2 regions of the Psychromarinibacter halotolerans genome follow, and region 2 is predicted to be linked to the other one. Evidence: riboswitches for the same ligand, from Rfam matches in the RefSeq annotation. Region 2 holds a riboswitch; the other holds the start of a gene.
What was found. A riboswitch is a leader RNA that binds a small molecule or an ion and turns the genes downstream of it on or off. The one in region 2 is predicted to bind cobalamin.
Positions count from the first base shown of each region.

Region 1: linked by a shared signal. The riboswitch ahead of P1K30_RS21430 (HupE/UreJ family protein) and the one ahead of nrdH (glutaredoxin-like protein NrdH) in region 2 are both predicted to bind cobalamin.

Region 1 covers NZ_JARGYD010000012.1:67,470-78,542, forward strand. Annotated here, with positions in the region: gene P1K30_RS21415 (hypothetical protein) at 1-49, shown strand, start outside; gene smc (chromosome segregation protein SMC) at 71-3,523, opposite strand; gene P1K30_RS21425 (Hint domain-containing protein) at 3,723-4,706, shown strand; cobalamin riboswitch at 4,807-5,038, shown strand; gene P1K30_RS21430 (HupE/UreJ family protein) at 5,131-5,775, shown strand; gene cobW (cobalamin biosynthesis protein CobW) at 5,841-6,926, shown strand; gene P1K30_RS21440 (GNAT family N-acetyltransferase) at 6,923-7,375, shown strand; gene cobN (cobaltochelatase subunit CobN) at 7,458-11,073, shown strand, end outside.
Region 2 covers NZ_JARGYD010000002.1:301,767-312,839, forward strand. Annotated here, with positions in the region: gene rocF (arginase) at 1-308, opposite strand, end outside; gene P1K30_RS06385 (Lrp/AsnC family transcriptional regulator) at 426-857, shown strand; gene P1K30_RS06390 (UPF0149 family protein) at 1,003-1,632, shown strand; gene P1K30_RS06395 (sugar transferase) at 2,446-3,150, shown strand; gene nrdF (class 1b ribonucleoside-diphosphate reductase subunit beta) at 3,268-4,245, opposite strand; gene nrdE (class 1b ribonucleoside-diphosphate reductase subunit alpha) at 4,347-6,479, opposite strand; gene P1K30_RS06410 (5-methyltetrahydropteroyltriglutamate--homocysteine S-methyltransferase) at 6,536-7,636, opposite strand; gene nrdI (class Ib ribonucleoside-diphosphate reductase assembly flavoprotein NrdI) at 7,690-8,103, opposite strand; gene nrdH (glutaredoxin-like protein NrdH) at 8,108-8,329, opposite strand; cobalamin riboswitch at 8,428-8,621, opposite strand; gene P1K30_RS06425 (metal ABC transporter permease) at 8,736-9,587, opposite strand; gene P1K30_RS06430 (metal ABC transporter permease) at 9,584-10,474, opposite strand; gene P1K30_RS06435 (manganese/iron ABC transporter ATP-binding protein) at 10,474-11,073, opposite strand, start outside.

The DNA.
Region 1 (11,073 bases), on a different contig from region 2:
CCAGGGGATCGGTTCGCCGCCGCTGGTGTTGGCGCGATGCACCGGCTGACGCGGCCCTAAACGGGGCGGGTCAGGCCACCATCTGTTCGGCCTTCTTCAGGTCGACGGACACAAGCTGAGACACGCCCTGTTCCTGCATCGTCACACCGAACAGACGGTCCATGCGGGCCATCGTCACCGCGTGGTGGGTGATGCACAGGAACCGGGTCGAGGTGCGGCGCGTCATCTCGTCCAGCATGTCGCAGAACCGGGTCACGTTGGCGTCGTCAAGCGGCGCGTCGACCTCGTCCAGCACGCAGATCGGGGCCGGGTTGGCAAGGAACACGCCGAAGATCAGCGCCAGCGCGGTCAGCGTCTGTTCGCCGCCCGACAGCAGCGACAGGGTCGACAGCTTCTTGCCCGGCGGCTGGCACATGATCTCTAGCCCCGCTTCCAGCGGGTCGTCGGATTCGACCAGCACAAGCTTCGCCTCGCCGCCGCCGAACAGGTGGGTGAACAGCATCGAGAAGTTCGAGTTCACCTGCTCGAACGCGGTCAGAAGCCGTTCGCGGCCTTCCTTGTTCAGGCTTGCGATACCGGTGCGCAGCTTCGAGATCGCGGCCTCGAGGTCGGCCTTTTCGGACACCAGCGTGTCGTGCTCTTCCTGCACTTCCTTGGCGTCTTCTTCGGCCCGCAGGTTCACCGCGCCCAGCGCATCGCGCTGGCGTTTCAGGCGGTTCACTTCCTGCTCGATGCTCTCGGACGGAGGCATCTGGTCCGGGTCGGTCTCTAGCTGCGCCAGCAGGGTTTTCGGCGTCAGCTCCAGCGCCTCTTCGATCCGGTCGGCGGCGGTCTGCACCGCCTCGCGCGCGGCTTCGGCGCGGGCTTCGGCGGCGGCGCGGGCTTCGCGGGCCTGACCGGCTTCGCGCTCGGCATCGCGTTCGGCGGCGATGGTCTCGCGCTGGGTCGTCTCGGCCACGGCCAGCGCATCGGCCGCCGCGCCACGGCGTTCCTCGGCCTCGGCGATCCCGTCTGTCAGCGTCTCGCGTTCGATCGACAGCTGCGCGGGGACCTCCTGCGCCTCTTCCAACTCGGCCTCGGACTCCGACTTGCGCGCGGCCAGTTCGGAAATCCGGGTGTCCGCCGTTTCCAAACGCTTCTGCCAGCCCGCGATGTCCTTTTCGACACTACGAAGACGCCCGGCGCGGGCCTCGCCCTCGCGTTTCAATTCGTCATGTGCGGCGCGGCGGGACATCATCGTCATCCGCGCGGCCTCGACCGTCATCTTGACGTCCTCGACCTGCGCACGGGCCGCATCCAGATCGCCAAGCTCGGCCATGCCGCGTTCCGCCTCGGACAGCGCCAACCGGGCGCGGTTCGCCTCGTCCTCGTGGCGGGTCACCGCAAGCTGCGCGGTCTCAAGCTTGCCCGCCGCGATGTTGCGGTCGGCCTCGGCGCGGGACAGCGCGCGGTTCGCGTCAGCCACGCGACCGTCCGCGGTACGGCGCGCCTCGCGGGCGCGGCGGTCGGCTTCGGTCAGATCGCGCAGCTGGGTCTTCAGCATCTCGTGCGCGCGCGCCGCGCCGTCGGCCCGCGCCGTTGCTTGTTCCAGCGACTGCTTCAGCTCTTCCAGCCGGTTCAGCTGCTGAAGGCGCAGCGCAGCGGCGGACGGCGCGTCCTCGGCACCGGCGCGGAAACCGTCCCAGCGCCACAGGTCGCCCTCGGTCGAAACCAGCCGCTGACCGGGTTTGAGATCGGCCTGTAGACGCGCGCCGTCCTCGGGTGCGACGACGCCCACCTGCCCGACCCGGCGGGCCAGAACGGCGGGGACGGTGACATAGTTCGACAGTGCCGAAACACCGGACGGGAGGTCCTGCGGCGAAGGGTAGCCCGGAAGGTGGGCCCAGCCCGACACGCCTTCGGCACCAATCTCGGGCGCGCGCAGGTCGTCCGCCAGCGCGGCGCCCAGCGCCTTTTCATAGCCCGGCTGCACCCGCAGCGCGTCGATCACGCCGCCTTCCGACGTGTCGCGCTGCACCAGCTTGGACAGGGCGTTCGCCTCGGCCCGCAGGGCGCTGGCCTCGCCATCGGCTTCGGACCGCTCCGCGCGGGCGTCGGCCTCGCGCGATTGCGCCTCGGCGCGGGATTCGTCGGCCTCGGTCAACAGCGCTTCGGCCTCTTCGGCCATCGCCGTCGCTTCCTCCAGCGCCTCTTGCGCCGCGGTGAAGGCGCCGTCGGATCCCTCCAGCGCGGACTGCGCCGACTGCACCGCCTCGCGGGCGCGCTCGGCCTCGGACTCGTTGCGGTCCAGCGTCTTGCGGGTGTCGTCCAGCAGGCGCTGCGCGGACTGGTGGCGCGCCGACAGGCGGGCGGCCTCTTCGGTCAGGGCCGACAGGGTGTCCTCGCGTTCCTGCAACACCCGCGCGGCATCCTTGGCGGCTTCGGCGGCCTCTTCCACCGCGTCTTCGTGCCCGTCGCCCGCAGCGTTCAGTTCCTCGTGCTCTTCCCGCAGCAAAGAGATCGAGTCGCCCGCATCGCGGTTCAGCGCCTCTTCCCGCTCTAGGTCACGGCCCAGTTGGGTGATCCGCGCGGTCAGCGTCTCAATGGCGGATTTCGCCCGCGCCTCTTGGTCGGCAAGCGCGTCGCGCTGGACCAGAAGCCGTTGCAGGATCGCGGCGGCGATCGCCTCTTCCTCGCGCAGGGGCGGCAGCGCCTCGTCCGCCTTCTCGCGGGCCTGCGCCGCGGTCACGGCGGCACGCTCGGCGGCGGCGGCGGCGGTGATGCGCTCGCGCAGCCCGGAATCGGCGGACAGGCGGGCCTCGTCCGCCTCGCGCCAGCGGCGGTACAGCAACATGCCCTCGGACTGGCGCAGCGCCGTGCCGATCTCGCGGTAGCGGGCCGCCTGCCGGGCCTGCCGCGCCAGTTGCGACAGTTGCCCCGCAAGCTGTTCGATCACATCGTCGACCCGCAGCAGGTTTTGCTCGGCGCCGTTCAGCTTCAGTTCGGCTTCGTGCCGACGCTGGTACAGACCGCCGATGCCCGCCGCATCCTCCAGCACGCGGCGCCGGTTCTTCGGCTTGGCGTTGATCAGTTCAGAGATTTGGCCCTGCCGCACCAACGCGGGCGAATGCGCGCCTGTCGAGGCATCCGCGAACATCATCTGCACGTCGCGGGCGCGGGTGTCCTTCGAATTCACCTTATAGGCCGAACCCGCATCCCGCGTGATCCGCCGGGTGATCTCAAGCAGGTCACTGTCGTTGAACCCGGCGGGCGCAAGCCGGTCCGAGTTGTCGAGGTGCAGCGAAACCTCGGCGAAGTTCCGGGCCGGACGCGTCGCGGCGCCAGCGAAGATCACGTCTTCCATCCCGCCGCCCCGCATCGCGGTCGGACGGTTTTCGCCCATCACCCAGCGCAAAGCCTCCAGCAGGTTGGACTTGCCGCAGCCGTTCGGCCCGACCACGCCTGTCAGACCGTCCTGGATCATCAGGTCGGTGGGATCGACAAAGCTTTTGAAGCCGTTCAGACGGATTCGGTTGAAACGCAATGGATCTGCTGCCCGGTTGATTCTCGTTCCCGCCATTCTCCGGCCCATGCCGGATGAGTCAACGCCAGCGCGCTGCATGTGGCGGGAATGGGCCCGTTATCCCCAAGATATTGAGCACCGAAGGGCAAACCGGCCAAGGCTAACGGTATCTTAGTGCGGGTGGGCCAGAACGGCGCGGTGCAGTCTCGCGTGGGCCCTGATGACCCAGTATTCCATCAACATCTTCGATATCTCGGAGATTTCGACGACCAACGGCGCTGGCTTCAACGACAACGGCGGCTACCAGTTTCTGCTCGGCACCGACACCGTGACGCTGACCAATGGCGCCGTGTATCAACAGGTGCTGGTCGAGGATACCGCGAACGCGTATTTCGACGACGACGCCGGACTGGAACAGACGCTTGTGTCGGACATCACGCTGGACGGCGCGACGTACACGGCAGGCACGATCATCGAATCCGAATACGTCCTGAACGTTCAGGCGCCCGGCGGCGAAACCTACATCCTGCAATTCGTCTCGCTGGCCAACGACGCGTTCACGATCCACGGCTTCGTGCCGCAGGGGGTGAAGCCGCCGGACGGCGTCGCGCTGACCGTGATCGGCCGCTACGACGGGTCGTATGGGATCAACGCCTATGCCAGCATGTGGCCGCCGTGTTTCGGGCCGCGCACACGCATCCACCTTGCCGACGGACGGTTGCAAGAGGCCGCCAGCCTGCGCGGCGGAGAGAGCTTGCGCCTTGCCGATGGCGGCGCGATCCGCCTGGACCTTGTGCTGCGCAGCGCCGCCCAGGCGGCCGCGTTGCCGGTCCGGCTTCGGGCGGGCGCGCTTGGGCCCAAACGGCCGCTTCGGGGCATGGTGCTGTCCGCGCAGCACCGCGTTTGGGTCGCGGCGCTTGGCGCGCTTGTCCCGGCCCGCGCGCTGACCGTTTTGCCCCGCGTGGGCCTTGCCTCGCCCGCCTCCGCGTCGCCGCTGATCCACCTTGTCTGCCAGCGTCACAGCATCATCCTGGCCGAGGGGGTGGCCTGCGAAACCTTCTGGCCCGGACCGCAGGCGATGGCCGGGCTGTCAGCCGGGCAACGTCGGCGAATCCGGCGCCTGATGGGACCAAGCCCGACACCCGCACAGCCCTTTCTTCGGGTTCAAGACGCGCGAACACGCCTGCGCGCGCTTCCCGCATGAAACCCTGCCGACTGACGCAGCCACGCCGCAGCGTCCGCCATCCGGTCGCCGAACCCGGCACCGCGCCCGCAATCCACCTTGACGCAACGGTCCCGTCATGCGCAGATCGGCCCCGTACGGTGCCCGCAGTCGTGCCAAGCACGCAGGGCCTAACTGGGAATTCGGAGCGTGGTGACCCACATCGGGGCCCGAGACCGAAGCCGCCCCCGCGACTGTAAGCGGCGAGCGTCCCGCCAAGATGCCACTGGGCGTCCGATCCGTTCGGGCCCGGGAAGGCGGCGAGACGTGATGACCCGCGAAGCCAGGAGACCAGCCGTGCACGGGCGTTTACGCGTCCGGCTACTCAACGGACGGGGTGTTCCGTGAAGGCAAGCGCGCAAGACGCACCTTCCGCACCCCCTTTTGGAACCGAAAGGGGACACTGATGAAGAAACTGCTTACCGCCGCCCTCGCGCTCGCCGCGACGCCGGCCCTCGCCCACCACCCGCTGGCAGGCGCACCGATGGAAACCTTCGGCCACGGGCTGCTGTCCGGCGTCGGCCACCCGATCCTGGGCTTCGACCACCTGTTCTTCGTGGCGCTCGTCGGCATCGCCGCGCTGTTTACCACGCGCCGCCTTGCCGCCCCCGCCGCCTATGTGGCCGCGATGCTGGTCGGCTGCGGCCTGATGTACGCGGGCGTTGCGATGCCCATCAAGGAAACCGTGATCGCGATTTCGCTGCTGGTCCTCGGCGGCGCGCTGCTGTCCGGGCGCGCCCTTGGCACCGTGCCGACGCTGGTGCTGTTCGCGGGCTTCGGCCTGTTCCACGGCTCTGCCTTCGGCGATGCGATGGCCGCGCAAGAAGGCGGCGTCGGCGGCGCCGTTCTGCTGGGCTACCTGCTGGGCCTTGGCGTGGTGCAATACGCCATCGCGCTGGCCGCCGGCTGGCTGGCCGAAAAGGCGATGGGCGTGACCGAAGCCGCGTCGATCAACGCGCGCCTCGCCGGCGCCGCCGTTGCTGGCGTCGGGGTCTTCCTGATCCTCGAAACGGCCGAAGGCGCTGCACTCGCCGCCCTGCTCGGCGCCTGATCCAGACCACGACCTGACGGGGCCGCCTGACCGGGCGGTCCCTTTTCCTTTCCGGAGCCTTCCCCATGCCCGCCAAGATCCCCGCCACCGTCGTCACCGGCTTCCTCGGGTCCGGCAAGACCACGCTGATCCGCCACATGCTGCAGAACGCGAACGGCCGTCGCATCGCTTTGATCATCAACGAATTCGGCGACCTTGGCGTCGACGGCGACATCCTGAAAGGCTGCGGCGACGAGACCTGCACCGACGACGACGTGATGGAACTGTCGAACGGCTGCATCTGCTGCACCGTGGCCGAGGATTTCGTGCCGACCCTGCAAAAGCTGCTGGACCGCGACACGCCCCCCGACCACATCGTGATCGAGACCTCGGGCCTTGCCCTGCCGCAGCCGCTGGTCCGCGCCTTCAACTGGCCCGAGATTTCCACCCGCGTCACCGTCGACGGCGTCGTCACCGTGGTGGATGGCAAAGCCGTGACCGAGGGGCGCTTTGCCCACGACGTCGCCGCCGTCGATGCCCAGCGCGCGATGGACGACAACCTCGACCACGAGACACCGCTGTCGGAACTGTTCGAAGACCAGATCGCCTGCGCCGACATGATCGTGGTGAACAAGACCGACCTTCTGGACAGCACCGCCGCCGATGCGCTGGCCGCCCGGCTGGGCACCGACTCGCGCGCCGGCGTGCAGGTCGTGAAAACCTCTATGGGCGCATTGCCGGTCGACGTTCTGCTGGGCCGTGGCCAAGCGGCGGAAGACGACATCGCCGCGCGGCACGAGGTGCACCACCATCACCACCACCACGACGATGATGAGGACGACGATCACCACGATCACGCGCACGAACACGGCCATGACGAGTTCGACAGCTTCGTCGTCACCCGCCCCGAGATCACCGATCCCAAGGCCTTCGCGCAACAGGTGGCCGACGTGATCCGCGCCCACGACATCCTGCGGCTCAAGGGCTTCGCCGCGGTCGCGGGCAAGCCGATGCGCCTGACGCTGCAAGCCGTCGGCCCCCGCGTCGACACCTACTTCGACCGTCCGCTTACCGCCGGCGAACCGCGCGAGACGCGGCTGGTCGTCATCGGGCAGGCCGGTCTGGACCGCGCTGCGATCGAAGCCGCGCTGATGGATACGGCCCCGGCATGATCGCGGTCGAACCGGGCGACCCGCGCCATCCGCAGGCGATGGCGCTGCTGCAGGCCAGCCACGCCCTGATGCAAGAGCTGTTCGAGCCAGAGGAAAACCACTTCCTTTCGGTCGACCAGCTGTGCGGACCCGACATCCGGTTCTTCACCGCCCGTAACGGCGATACGATCACCGGCTGCGCCGCGCTGGCGCTGCGCGACGGCTACGGCGAGATCAAGTCGATGTTCGTCTCGCCCGACGCGCGCGGCACCGGCACCGCAGACGCCCTGATGCGCATGCTCGAGGACGAGGCCCGCGCCGCCGGGCTGCCGTGGCTGCGGCTTGAAACCGGCGACCTGCTGCACGCCGCGCACAAGCTGTATGCCCGGCACGGCTTTGAAACCTGCGGGCCGTTCGGCGCCTATCAGGCCAACAGTTCCAGCGTCTTCATGGAAAAGCCGCTGGCCTGATCCGCCGCGCCGCCGCACCCATTCCGAAGGTTCCGGGGCCCTCTCGCGCCCCGGCCCCGTCACCGCAAGCAAGGCCCGCCCGATGCATCTTCTCGCCGCCACGCCCGGCACCGTCGACGACGGCGAACCCGTCGACCTGAACCAGACCCCCGCCGACGTCGTGTTTCTGTCGGCGGCCGACACCGAACTTGCGGCGCTGTCCGAGGCGCGCGCGTCGACGCCCGATGCCCCCACCCTGCGGCTGGCCAGCATCCTGCACCTGCGCCACCCGATGTCCGTCGACCTGCACATCGAAGCCTGCGCCACGAAGTCCCGCCTTGTGATCGCCCGCGTCCTTGGCGGCACGGGCTACTGGCGCTATGGCGCGGAACAATACGCCGCCCACTGCCACGACGCGGGTGTGCCGCTGGCGCTGCTGCCCGGCGACGACAAGCCCGACGCCGACCTGCGCCGCCTGTCCACCGTCTCGGACGCGGACTATGACGCGCTCTGGTCCTACATGGTCGAGGGCGGGCCCGAGAACGCCGCCAGCTTCCTGGCCCACACGCGGCACATGCTGGACGGGACCGAGGCGCCGCCGCCCGCGAAACCCCTGCTGCGCGCCGGTCTGTACTGGCCCGGCGCCGGCCTTACCGATATCGCCACACTGCGCGAGGCGTGGACGCCCGGCGCCCCGGTCGTACCGCTGGTCTTCTACCGCGCGCTGGTACAGGGGGCGGGGCTGAACCCGATCAACCGGATGACCCGGGCTTTGCTGCGCGCTGGCCTGAACCCGATGCCGGTCTTCGTCGCCTCGCTGAAAGACCCGGTGTCCGTCGCCACGCTGGACCACCTGTTCACCGAGGCTCCGCCAGACGTCATCCTGAACTGCACCGCCTTCGCCACCGGCACCCCCGACGGCGGCGGCGCGGGCAACCCGCTGGCCGCCGCTTCCGCCAACGCGGCCCCGGTGTTTCAGGTCGTGCTGTCGTCGATGACCGAAGAGGCGTGGGAAGAGGGCCTGACCGGCCTCACCGCCCGCGACATCGCGATGAACGTGGCCCTGCCCGAGGTCGATGGCCGCATCCTGTCCCGCGCGGTGTCCTTCAAGGGCGAGGCGTTCTTCGACGACGCCACCGAATGCCCGATCGCCACCTACCGCGCGCGCGGCGACCGCATCGATTTCGTCGCCCGCCTCGCCGCGAACTGGGCCGCGCTGCGCCACACCCCGGCGCCGGACCGCAAGGTCGCACTGGTGCTCGCGAACTATCCCAACAAGGATGGTCGCCTTGCCAACGGTGTCGGGCTCGACACCCCGGCGGGCACGGTCCACGCGCTCAATTTGCTGGCGGACGATGGCTACACCCTCGACGGTATCCCCGCCGACGCCGACGCCCTGATGCGCCGCCTGATGGACGGCCCAACCAACTGGCTCACCGACCGCGCCGACCGCGACGGCGGCGAGAGTCTTCCGCTGTCGACTTACCTCGACCACTACAAACAGCTTCCGTGGGACGTCCGCAGCCGGATCGAAACCCGGTGGGGCAAACCGGAAGACGACCCCTTCTTCTCTTCCGAAATACCTGCCGCGCAGCAAGCCGCCGAAGGCGGCTTCCATCTGTCGATCCACCGCTTCGGCAACGCGGTGGTCGGCCTTCAACCCGCGCGCGGCTACAACGTCGACCCGACCGAGACCTACCACGCGCCGGATCTCGTGCCGCCGCACAATTATCTCGCCTTCTACATCTGGCTACGCGACCACTGGGGGGCGCAGGCGATCGTTCACATGGGCAAGCATGGCAACCTCGAATGGCTGCCCGGCAAGGCGCTGGCGCTGTCTGACGAGTGCCTGCCAGAGGCGGTGCTGGGCCCGGTGCCGCATGTCTATCCGTTCATCGTCAACGACCCCGGCGAGGGCACGCAGGCCAAGCGCCGCGCGCAGGCGGTGATCGTCGATCACCTGACCCCGCCGCTGACCCGCGCCGAGACCTACGGACCGCTCAAGGATCTCGAAGCCCTCGTCGACGAATATTTCGAGGCGGCGGGCGTCGATCCGCGCCGCATCGCGCACCTGCGGCGCGAGATCCTGACGCTGACCACGGCCACCGGGCTTGATGCCGACGCCGGCATGACGGGCGAGGACGAAGAGACCGACCTTGCAAAACTGGACGCTTACCTGTGCGACCTGAAAGAGGCGCAGATCCGCGACGGGCTGCACATCTTTGGCCAGTCGCCGACCGGGCAGCAGGAACGCGATCTTGCCATCGCACTGGCCCGCACGCCAAGGGGTGACGGAAAAGGCACAGACGCGTCTTTGCTGCGCGCGTTGTCGTCGGATCTCGGCTTGACCCTCGACCCGCTCGATTGCGACATGGCCGCCCCGGTCGCCGAAACGGCAGACGCGCTGGTTCGGCTGTCACCGGACCCTTGGCGCACGAACGGCGATACCGTGGAGCGTCTGGAACTGCTCGCCCAGACGCTCCTGCGGGAGGGGGGTGCGGACGCCGGACCACAGGCCCCGGGACCGGCCTCTGCCCTTGTTCTGCAAGACATCGAAACGCGCCTGCGCCCCGCGCTTGCGGGTTGCGGACCGGCGGAAGGCAAGGCATTGCTCGCGGCCCTGTCCGGCCAGTTCGTCGCGCCCGGACCCTCCGGCGCGCCCACACGCGGACGGCCCGACGTCCTGCCCACCGGGCGCAATTTCTTCTCTGTCGACAGCCGCGCCGTCCCCACGCAGGCCGCGTGGGCGCTGGGGTGGAAATCCGCAAACCTGCTGATCGACCGCCACCTGCAGGACCACGGCGACTGGCCGCGCGCGATGCTGCTGACCGCGTGGGGCACCGCGAACATGCGCACCGGCGGCGACGACATCGCGCAGGGCCTCGCGCTGATGGGGGTGAAGCCCGTCTGGGACGCCGCCAGCCGCCGCGTGACCGGGTTCGAAATCATCCCCCACACCGCGCTGGGCCGGCCCCGCGTCGACGTCACGCTGCGTGTGTCGGGGTTCTTCCGCGACGCCTTTCCGCACCAGATCGCCCTGTTCGACAAGGCCGCCCGCGCGGTCATGGCGCTGGATGAGCCCGACGACGCCAACCCCGCCGCCGCCCGCGCCCGGACCGAGGGCGACGCGGGCCGCCACCGGGTGTTCGGCTCGAAGCCCGGCGCCTACGGCGCAGGGTTGCAGGCGCTGATCGACGAACGCATCTGGAACGACACCGCCGATCTGGCGGACGCCTACCTGACGTGGGGCAGTTACGCCTATGGCGAAGACACCCACGGCACCCCCGCCCGCGACGCGCTGGAACGCCGTCTGGGACAGGCCGAGGCCATCGTCCAGAATCAGGACAACCGCGAACACGACCTGCTGGACAGCGACGACTATTACCAGTTCGAGGGCGGCGCGGCAGCGGCGGTGCAGCACCTGCAGGGGCAGGCGCGGCCCGTCTATCACAACGACCATTCCCGCCCCGAACGCCCGGTGATCCGCACGCTGGACGAAGAGATCGGCCGCGTGGTGCGGTCCCGTGTCGTGAACCCCAAGTGGATCGAGGGCGTCAAGCGGCACGGCTACAAGGGCGCGTTCGAGATCGCGGCCACGGTCGATTATCTGTTCGCCTTCGCCGCCACCACCGGCGCGGTGCGCGACCACCATTTCGACCTGGTGCACGCCGCCTTCCTTGAAGACGAGGACACCCGCGACTTCATCGCCGACCACAACG
Region 2 (11,073 bases):
CCCGCAGATATCGAATGGTCGCCCCCCATGAACACCGGAAGGTCGCTGTCACGCGCGGCGGCATGTGCGGCGGTCGTCAGCACTTCGATCCAGGCCGCCGTGTCCGCCAGATTGCGGACGGCCGGATTGGCGCAAGGAACGGGGACCGTGTCCGCGATGGCGACGTCGCCGCGATCCTCGACCGTCCAGCCCAACCCCGAAAGCACATCCGCCAGCCCGGCCGTGCGCAGGCTGGCAGGGCCCATCAGGCACCCCGGCTGCGCCGCCCCGGTCTGAACCGGTGCGCCCACCAATACGGTTTTCGGCATCTTGCTCTCCTAACTGTGTCCTTAGTCTGCTTGGGGACGCTGTCATTTTCGCGCGTGAAATTGACCAGTTTGATGGTTAGATTGATCAATACGGATACCTGAACGGCAGTTTGACCAATGACCGCACCGCTGACCGCCACCGACCGAGACATCATCGCCGCCCTGCGCGAAGACGCCCGGATGTCGGTGACGGAACTTGCGCTGCGCGTCGGCGTCTCCCGGACCACGGCCAAGGCGCGGCTGGACGCGCTGATCGCGGACGGCCGCATCCGGCGCTTCACCATCGAGACGGACGCCGACACCACCGACGAGATGCGGGCGATCTCGCTGATCGAGTTGCAGGGCAGCATGTCGCGGTCGGTGATCCGCGCGCTGCGGCGGATGCCGGCGGTGACGGACGTCTACGCCACGAACGGCAGCTGGGATCTGGTGGCCGAATTGCGGTTCGACAGCCTTGCCGCGTTCGACCGCGTTCTGCGGGAAATCCGCGAGGTTCCGGGCGTCCGGAACAGCGAAAGCTGCCTGTTGCTGGCGCATGTCGCCGGGTAGGCAAAATTTCCAGTTTTGCGATAATGGTTCAAATTTTCGGAAACTGACTTGCAATCCGAAACCGCAAAGGTTTCTTGACGACAGGCAGTGTACCAAGTTTACCCTGCGTCACCACTCGTACTTCAATTGTCTGAATGCCCTGATCATGGCGCCAACCCAGCTTCACTCCAGCGAGGTTCTTGACCGTCTCTCGGGACTGTTGCGCCGTGTCCCGTGGGAGAACGAGGCGATGACCCTGTCCAAGCTGGACGGGTTCGTCGCAGGGCTTGCCGTCGGCCCGGTCGATATCGCGTCGCACGATTGGCTGCCTTGGGTCTGGGGCGATGCCTTCCTTCCGTCCTTCGAAAGCGCCGAGCTTCAGCGGACTGCGGCACAGGCCGTGGTGGCCCATCACGAACGCGTCGCTACGGCGCTGACGGACAACCCCGAGGTGTACGAAGTCGTCCTAAGCCGAGAGCCCGTTCCGGGCGAACCGGTGTGGGAGCTGTGGACCGGCGGCTTCCTTCTGTCGATGCAGCTGTGCCCCGACGATTGGACCACGCATCAGGCCCGGACGCCGGTGCGTCAGGCACTGGACCTGATCCTTGAACTCTCCAATCTGGCCGCCGGGTCCGATCCGGGTTGCCTGACCGTGATGGACCGCAACACCACTGTCGCGTCCGAACTGTCCGGTGTCGTGCGCGCGCTGAACGACGAACGGCCGGTAAAGGGGCATCCAGATCTGTCCGGCACCGTCGTTCAATTCGTCCCGACCAGCAAACAGCGCCATTCGTGATCCGGACGGCCCACCCCGCGCTTGGGGCCAGAGTCCGGTGCCGAATTATAACTGTGTGCTATTTCGCAACAATAATGTAAATATAGCCGCCATTCAGCGAGTCTTGATGACCAATAGGCTCTGGACAAGCATTCTGCGTCTGTCGTGGGACAGCGACAGTAGAAATGGACGGACGGGACATGAACGTCATCTTCTGGATTGCGGTCGCCTATATCGTAGGAGGCGCAACAGGTTTCTTTACGGCGGCTCTGGCCAACGCGGCCAGAGATACCGATCGGTGCAACCGACGAAGTCTGGACCGCGGATGACCGCGACTGTCGCTATCAGAGTCCAGCGCCGGGGGAATCACTTTCGCCCCCTCAACCGTGGCACGAATGTGGCCGAGCCGGGTCGCAGTTCAGGCGACCATATCTAATCCGTAAACAATTGCCCGACATACCTCTGGTTGTCCCGTCTTTTGGCGTATTACCGCAAGCGCATCTCCCTATACCTTTGTACAGGACGGCCCGTGTGCCTAATTTTTTTCATAATTCCCGATAACGCCTAATTTTTCTTCAAGTCATTGTTTTTAAATGATTTAAATCAGGCCTTACCGCCAACACACCGCTAGCGGCCCGGACCAAAGCGCCATCCTGCCCAACCTCTCGGACCTCGGTTCTGTTTACTCGGCAAGCACCCTGACTATGTTCCTCCTCGTGGTTAACGAGTGGTGTTGGGTACACCTTCCGCCGGATCCGGCTGCTGCACATTTGGATCCATCGGAGCTTTTTAATCACGGCTAATGCTTGCGGTAATCACCGAGGGGTGACTGTTTTGACGATCCATTTTTCTGACGCCGGCCAGTCGGCCGCACGTACCGAAGTGCGGCCGGCGGTCGACTTCCAGGCACGCGACACCAGCGCGCCCTCGAACGGCCTTTACCGCGTGTTCGGCAAGCGTCTGCTCGACGTCATGGTCGTCCTGCTCGTCGCGCCGTTCGCACTGATTCTCGTTGCTGTCGCCGCACTGCTGACTGCGATGGACGGACATAATCCCTTCTATTTCCAGCAACGCGTCGGTCGGCACGGCCTGACCTTCCGGCTGGTTAAGATCCGCACGATGGTGACGGATGCCGACGCTCAGCTGGCCGCGCACTTGGCCGCCGACCCGGAGGCCCGTCGCGAATGGAACGAAAAGCAGAAGCTGGACAACGACCCCCGCATCACGCGCGTCGGCAACTTCCTGCGCCGCAGCTCGCTGGACGAACTGCCGCAACTGTGGAACGTGCTGACCGGTGACATGTCGATCGTCGGACCGCGTCCGATGATGGTCGAACAGCAGGACATCTATCCGGGCACGGCCTATTACGCGCTGCGCCCCGGCATCACCGGCGCTTGGCAGGTCTCGGACCGCAACGAGTGCAGCTTCGCCGGTCGTGCCCGCTTTGACACCGAATACAACAGCCAGGTGTCCCTGGCCGTGGACCTCGACATCATTCTTCGTACCGCCGGCGTCGTCATGAAGTGCACCGGCAAGTAACCAGTCGTCCTGTCAAACCGGCTCTCTCTGTCCCGTGAGCACCCGTTTGACTCATCCCGGATGCAGCGGTCGCCCCCAGGCGGCCGCTGTGTTCGTTTCAGGGACAGGACATCAGGATCAGAAGTCCCAGTCGTCGTCCTCGGTCGCAACGGTCTTGCCGATGACATAGCTCGACCCCGAGCCCGAGAAGAAGTCGTGGTTCTCGTCCGATCCGGGCGACAGCGCCGCCATGATCGCCGGGTTCACGCGGGTCGCCTCGTCGGGGAACAGCGCCTCGAAGCCGAGGTTCTGCAGCGCCTTGTTGGCGTTATAGTGCAGGAAGTGCTTCACGTCCTCGGTCAGGCCCAGCGGATCGTACAGCTGCTCGGTATAGCGCGCCTCGATATCGTACAGGTCGAACAGCAGCGCGAAGGCGAAATCCTTCAGTTCGGTCCGTTCCTGTTCCGAAAGCCGTTCGGCGCCGCGCTGGAACTTGTACCCGATGTAATAGCCGTGGATCGCCTCGTCGCGGATGATCAGCCGGATCAGGTCGGCGGTGTTGGTCAGCCGCGCGCGGCTGGACCAGTGCATCGGCAGGTAGAAGCCGGAGTAGAACAGGAACGATTCAAGGAACACGCTGGCGATTTTCTTCTTCAGCGGGTTCGAGGTTGCGTCGTACTCGTCGAGGATCAGGCGCGACTTGGCCTGCAGGTGCTCGTTCTCGGCGGACCAGCGGAACGCCTCGTCGACCTCGGTGGTCTGGCACAGGGTCGAGAAGACCGACGAATAGGACCGCGCGTGCACCGCCTCCATGAAGGCGATGTTGGTCAGCACGGCTTCCTCGTGCGGCGTCACGGCGTCGGGCATCAGCGACGGCGCGCCCACGGTGTTCTGGATCGTGTCCAGCAGGGTCAGGCCGGTGAAGACGCGGATCGTCAGCTTCTGCTCTTCCTCGGTCAGCTGCGACCAGCTTTGAATGTCGTTCGACAGCGGCACCTTCTCGGGCAGCCAGAAGTTCACCGTCAGGCGGTTCCAGATCTCAAGATCCTTGTCGTCCTGCAGACGGTTCCAGTTGATCGCGCGCGGCACGGGGCGGGCGTGGGGCATGTCTTTCATCGTCTCGATCCTTCGGGTGCGAAAAGGTGCGCATGAATGCGCACCCTACGGGTGGCGACACCTTGATCCGTGTAGGGTGCGCATTCATGCGCACCGCAGCATCACAGCGTGCAGGACACGCAGCCTTCCACTTCGGTTCCTTCCAGCGCGGCTTGGCGCAGGCGGATGTAGTAGATCGTCTTGATCCCCTTCTTCCACGCGTAGATCTGCGCGCGGTTGATGTCGCGCGTGGTGGCCTCGGCGGGGAAGAACAGCGTCAGCGACAGCCCCTGATCGACGTGCTGGGTCGCGGCAGCGTAGGTGTCGATGATCGCCTCGGGCCCGATCTCGTAGGCGTCGCGGTAGTATTCGAGGTTGTCGTTCGTCATGAACGGCGCCGGGTAATAGACGCGCCCGATCTTGCCCTCTTTCCGGATCTCGACCTTCGACGTGATCGGGTGGATCGAGGAAGTGGCATAGTTGATGTAGCTGATCGAACCGGTCGGCGGCACGGCCTGAAGGTTGCGGTTATAGATCCCGTGGGTCTTCACCGCGTCCCGCAGGTCCGCCCAGTCGGCGCTGGTCGGGATCGCGATGCCCGCCTTCTCGAAAAGCTCTGCCACACGGTCCGTTTCGGGCTGCCAAGTGCCGTCGACGTACTTGTCGAAGAAGCTGCCGTCCGCATAGGCGGACGTCTCAAAGCCTTTGAACTTCTTGCCCTTTTCTTTCGCCAGCGCGTTCGATGCCCGCAGCGCGTGATACAGCACGGTGCAGAAGTAGATGTTGGTGAAATCGACACCCTCGGCGGACCCGTAATGGATGCGTTCCCGTGCGAGGTAGCCGTGCAGGTTCATCTGCCCCAGCCCGATGGCGTGGCTTTCGTCGTTGCCCTTTCGGATCGACGGGACCGAGTCGATGGCCGACATCTCGGACACCGCATTAAGCGCGCGGATCGCGGTTCCGACCGACGCGCCAAGGTCGCCGCCGTCCATCGCACGGGCGATGTTCATCGAGCCGAGGTTGCACGAGATGTCGGTGCCCATCGAGGAATAGGACAGGTCCTCGTTGAACTCGGACGCTTCGTTGACCTGCAGGATCTCGGAACACAGGTTCGACATGGCGATGCGGCCCGCGATCGGGTTCGCCTTGTTCACGGTGTCCTCGAACATGATGTAGGGATAGCCGCTTTCGAACTGGATCTCGGCGATCGTCTGGAAGAACGCGCGGGCGTTGATCTTCTTTTTGCGGATCTTCGGGTTGTCGACCATTTCGGCGTATTTCTCGGTGACCGAGATGTCCGAGAAGGGCACGCCATAGACCTTTTCGACGTCATGCGGCGAGAACAGGTACATATCCTCGTTCTTCTTCGCCAGTTCGAAGGTCACGTCGGGGATCACGACGCCGAGGCTCAGGGTCTTGATCCGGATCTTCTCGTCCGCGTTCTCGCGCTTGGTATCAAGGAACCGCAGGATGTCGGGGTGGTGCGCATTCAGATAGACCGCACCGGCCCCCTGACGCGCGCCCAGTTGGTTGGCGTAGCTGAAGGAATCCTCCAGCAGCTTCATCACCGGGATCACGCCCGAGGACTGGTTCTCGATCCCTTTGATGGGCGCGCCGTGCTCACGGATGTTGGTCAGCATCAGGGCCACGCCGCCGCCGCGCTTGGACAGCTGCAGCGCCGAGTTGATGCCGCGCCCGATGCTTTCCATGTTGTCTTCCAGCCGCAGCAGAAAGCACGACACGAACTCGCCGCGCGCCTTTTTGCCGGCGTTCAGGAAGGTCGGCGTCGCGGGCTGGAAGCGACCGTCGAGGATCTCTTCCATCAGCCGCATCGCCAGCGCCTCGTCACCCTGCGCCAGCGTCAGCGCGTTCATCACCACGCGGTCTTCGTAGCGTTCTAGGTACCGTTTTCCGTCACGCGTCTTCAGCGTGTACGAAGTGTAGTATTTGAAGGCGCCGAGGAAGGTCGGGAACCGGAACTTGCGGGCATAGGCCGCGTCCCAGATCGCGCGCTGGAAGTTCTTGGAATACTGGTCCAGCACCTCGGGCTCGTAATAGCCCTCTTCCACCAGATAGCCGAGCTTTTCGTCCAGCGAGTGGAAGAACACGGTGTTCTGGTTGACGTGCTGCAGGAAGTATTGTCGCGCCGCCATCCGGTCGGCCTCGAACTGGATGCGGCCCTCGTCGTCATAGAGGTTCAGCATCGCGTTCAGCGCGTGGTAGTCGAGCGAAGCGGTCGCGGCGGTATCCAGCATGGTCGGTCCTCGTGGAAAAACAGGCGGGCCCGGATCGCTCCGGGCCCGATTTGCTATCAGGCCTCGCCCCAGACGTCCTGGGCGACTTTCACGACCAGTTCCAGCTTGCGGCGCTGATCGTCCTCGGTGACCTTGTTGCCTTCCTCGGTGGAAGCGAATCCACACTGCGGCGCGATCCCGAGCTGGTCCATGTCCACGAATTTCGAGGCGGCTTCAAGCTGCCGCTTGATGTCGTCGACCTTTTCCAGTTCGGCGGTCTTCGTGGTGATGAAACCGGGCATGACGCGCTTGGTGCCCTTGGGCAGCAGACCCAGCGGTTCCAGCCCGCCCGCGCGCTCGCTGTCGTACTCCATGAAGTACACGTCGACGCTGGTCTGGTTGAAGATCGCGTCCGCCGCAGCGTCGTAGCCGCCGGTCGCCACGAAGGTCGACTGGAAGTTGCCGCGGCACATGTGCATGCCGATCACCATGTCGTCGGGACGGTCCTTGATCGCCTCTTCCAGCATCCATGCGTAACGCTGGATCATCCAGTCCGGGTCCTGACCCATCGAACGGCGAATCTCGCGCTGCTTCTCGTCGCCGAGGTAGGCAAAGAAGATATCGTCCAGCTGCAGGTAACGGCAGCCGACGTCATAGAAGGCGTGCACGGCCTTTTTGAAGGTCGCGGCGATCTCTGCGGTGAACAGGTCCTGATCTTCGTAGGGCGCGTGGTGGTTGTGGTCCGGCGTCACGCGGAAGTGGACCGCCGAAGGGCCGGGGATCGAGATCTTGGGGCAAACGCCGGTGTTGGCGGCCACGAATTTGAAGTGGTCCAGCATCGGGTGGTCGGCCGGGAAATCCAGCGCCTTGTCGATGGTCGGCGCAAGGCTGACGGTGGCGCCTTTGAAGCCCAGCGCGTCGCCGCCGGTCTCGACGATATCCAGCCCGGTCAGGCCATCCATGAAGTCATAGTGCCAGAAGGCGCGGCGCGCTTCGCCGTCGGTGACGACCTTCAGGCCCACATCTTCCTGCATCTTGATCAGGGCCGGGATCTCGCGGTCCTCGATCTGCTTCAGCTCGTCTCCGGTGACGCCGGCCTTGCGGGCTTGGGCGATCGGAGCAGGGCGCAGCAGGCTGCCGACATGGTCGGCACGAAACGGTGGGCGTAGATCTGTCATGATGTTCCTTGAAGGTATGCGTCGGATAGGAGGAGGAGGAGGTGCCCGCGCCGTCAGGCGGCCGAGCAGAGGGTGTCCCGCATCCGGTCAAGTCCTGACCGGATGCGGGTGACATCGGTATCGGTTCCCGCAAGCTCGAAGCGGTACAGCACGGGTACGCCGCACTTTTTCGAGATCACGTCACCCGCAAGGGCGAAGGTCGTACCGAAATTGCGATTGCCGCCCGCGATCACGCCGCGCAGCAGGGCCCGGGTCGCGGGGTCGTTCAGCAGGCGGATGACCTGCTTGGGAACCGCGCCCCGCCCCTCGCCGTCGGCGAAGGTCGGGCAGACAAGGACGAAGGGCTTGTCCACCACCGGCATGGGATCTGCCGGGCTGATCGGGACGCGGGCTGCGGGCAGCCCAAGACGTTCGACCAGCCGCGCCGTGTTCCCGGAGCGCGACGAATAGTAGACAAGCCCCGTCATGTCCTCAGGACAGCCGACCGATCATGTCGGGACGGAAGCCGGCCCAGTGATCTTCACCGGCGACGACGACGGGCGCCTGCCGATAGCCAAGACCCTGCACCATTTCCATCGCGTCGGCGTCCTCGGTCAGGTCGACGATGGCGAAATCCAGGCCACGGGCTTCAAGCGCACGAGTGGTTGCGGTGCACTGCACGCAGGCGGGTTTCGAATACACGGTGATGGTCATCTGCTCTGTCCCTTCAGGTCTGGTTGATGCGAACCGAAGGGGACACGGAAACAGGCGCTTTGCGCCTGCCCACGCATCCGGGCCCTCCGCCGCGGTCGTCGTCTTTTCGCGCTTTGGCAGGTCTCCTGACTCCGCGGCTCGGTCGCTTTGGCCCGCCTTCCCGGTGTTGCCTGACACCAGTGGTTCCGGGCCTTGGCTCGCCGCTTACAGTTGCGGGGGCAGTACCGGATTTGCACCGGTTTCCCTTTTCACCCCGAGTCACCTCGTGGGCACCAAAAGCAACACCATATTGGGCCAGCCGCCCGAGGGCTGTCAACATATAGGAGGCTGACGACGTCGAGGAAATCGACCCGAAACCGGAACCGTGGCAGAAATCACTCGCCCCCTTGCAGCCCGCTGGGATGGGTCAGGTTTCGGCCTCTAGCCGCAGCCTGGACGCGCGGCGGGTCAGAAGCAAGCGGCGCACGAAGGCCAGCAGGAACATCGACGACAAGATCAGGATGACGGTCGGTGCCGGGGCGCTGTCGAGGAAAAAACTGGCATAGGCCCCGCCCAGCATCGCGACAAGGCAGACGACGACGGCGGTGACCAGCATCCGCCCGAAACTGCGCACCAGAAGGAACGCGATGGCGCCCGGCGCGATCAGCAGCCCGACCGCAAGGATCAGGCCGGTCGAGGTCAGCGTGGCGACGATGGTCAGCGACAGGATGGTCAGCAGGCCATAGTGCAGCAGGTTCACGCGAAGCCCGCTTGCCTGCGCCTGCGCCGGATCGAAGGCGTGCAGCAGCAGGTCTTTCCACTTCAGCAGCAGCACAACCGTGACACCGGCAGAGATCAGGCCAGCCGTCCACAGATCCTGCGGCCCGACACCCAACATGTTGCCGTACAGGACGTGGTCCAGATGCTCGTTGGTGTGGATCGAGGTGTACAGGATCAGCCCGACCCCGAACATGCCCGAGAACACGACGCCCATGATGGTGTCCTGCTTCACGCGGCTGTTTTCCGACAGATAGCCGGTTGCCACCGCGCAGGTCATCCCCGCCGCGAACGCGCCGATGATCAACGGAATGCCGGTGATCCAAGCCAGCACGATACCCGGAAGAATCGCGTGGCTGATCGCGTCGCCCATCAGCGCCCAGCCTTTCAGGACAAGAAAGCACGACAGCAATGCCGTCGGCACCGCCACGATCGCCGCGATCAGAAAGGCGTTCTGCATGAACGGGAACTGGAACGGCAGCAGAAGCGTGTCGAGGTTCATTCCGCAGGCTCCGGTTTGGCCGGCATCGCGGTGGGATCGGATACAAGCGCCGCTGCGGCCAGACGGCGGGTCGCCAGCAGGCCGTGCTTCGGGGCGAGGATGAAGGCCAGAAGGAACAGCACGGTCTGCAGAGTCACGATCACGCCGCCGGTCGCGCCGTCCAAGAAGAAGCTGATGTAGGCACCGAAGAAGCTGGTCAGCGTGCCGATGGCGACCGACGTCAGGATCAGACGCGGGAAGCGGTCGCACAGCAGGTAGGCCGTCGCGCCCGGCGTCACCACCATCGCGATCACAAGGAACGCGCCGACGGTCTGCATCGCCGCGACGACAGCGGCGGACAGCAGGACGAAAAACACCGCCTTCAGCAAGCCGGGGCGCAGGCCGATGGATTTCGCGTGGTTCTCGTCGAAGAAGGTGACCATCAGGTCCTTCCACTTCGCAAGCAGGATAGCCAGCGAGACCACGCCGATGATCGCCAGCTGCAGCGTATCCTCGGGGGTGATGGCAAGGATGTTGCCCATCGTGATCGTCTGGATCGATACGGACATCGGATTGATCGAGACAAGGAACAACCCCAGACCGAAGAAGGACGTGAAGATCAGACCGATGATCACATCGACCTTCAGACCCGAGCGGTCGCTGAGGAACAGCATCGCCCCCGCCGCCAGCCCGCCCGCGATGAAGGCGCCCAGCGCGAAGGGCAGGCCAAGGATATAGGCCCCCGCCACCCCGGGCACGACCGAGTGGGACAGCGCGTCGCCGATCAGGGACCAGCCTTTCAGCATCAGATAGGCGGACAGAAAAGCGCACACGCCGCCGACTAGGGCGGACACCCACATCGCGTTGGCCATGTAGCCATAGGTAAAAGGAACCAGCAGCAGGTCCATCAGCTGTCCTCGCCCCTTATGCGCGTGCGATCGCCATAGTGAACCAGCGGCCGTTCGTCGTCGGTGAAGATCGTCAGTTCGCGCGGGTCGTCGTGGTGATCGTCATGCAGGTCGGCGCCGCCCAGCGTAAAGTGCCGCAACACCCCGCCGAACGCCTGTTCAAGGTTCTCGCGCGTAAAGGTCGTGTCGGTCGGCCCGTAGGCCAGCACCGTTCCCTTCACCAGCACGGTGCGGTCGCAGAACTCGGGGACCGAGCCAAGGTTGTGGGTCGACACCAGCATCACCCGCCCCTCGCCCTTCAACTCGCGCAGCAGGGCGACGATCTGTTCCTCGGTCTTCACGTCGACGCCGGTGAAGGGCTCGTCCAACAGGATCACCTGCCCTTCCTGCGCCAGCGCGCGGGCAAGGAACACCCGTTTGCGCTGACCGCCGGACAGCTCTCCGATCTGGCGGTCGCGGAAGTCCTGCATGTTCACCCGGCGCAGGGCCGCGTCGACGGCTTCGTGGTCGGCGGCACGCGGGCGGCGCAAGAATCCCATGTGGCCATAGCGGCCCATCATCACCACGTCCTCGACCAGCACCGGAAAGCCCCAGTCGAC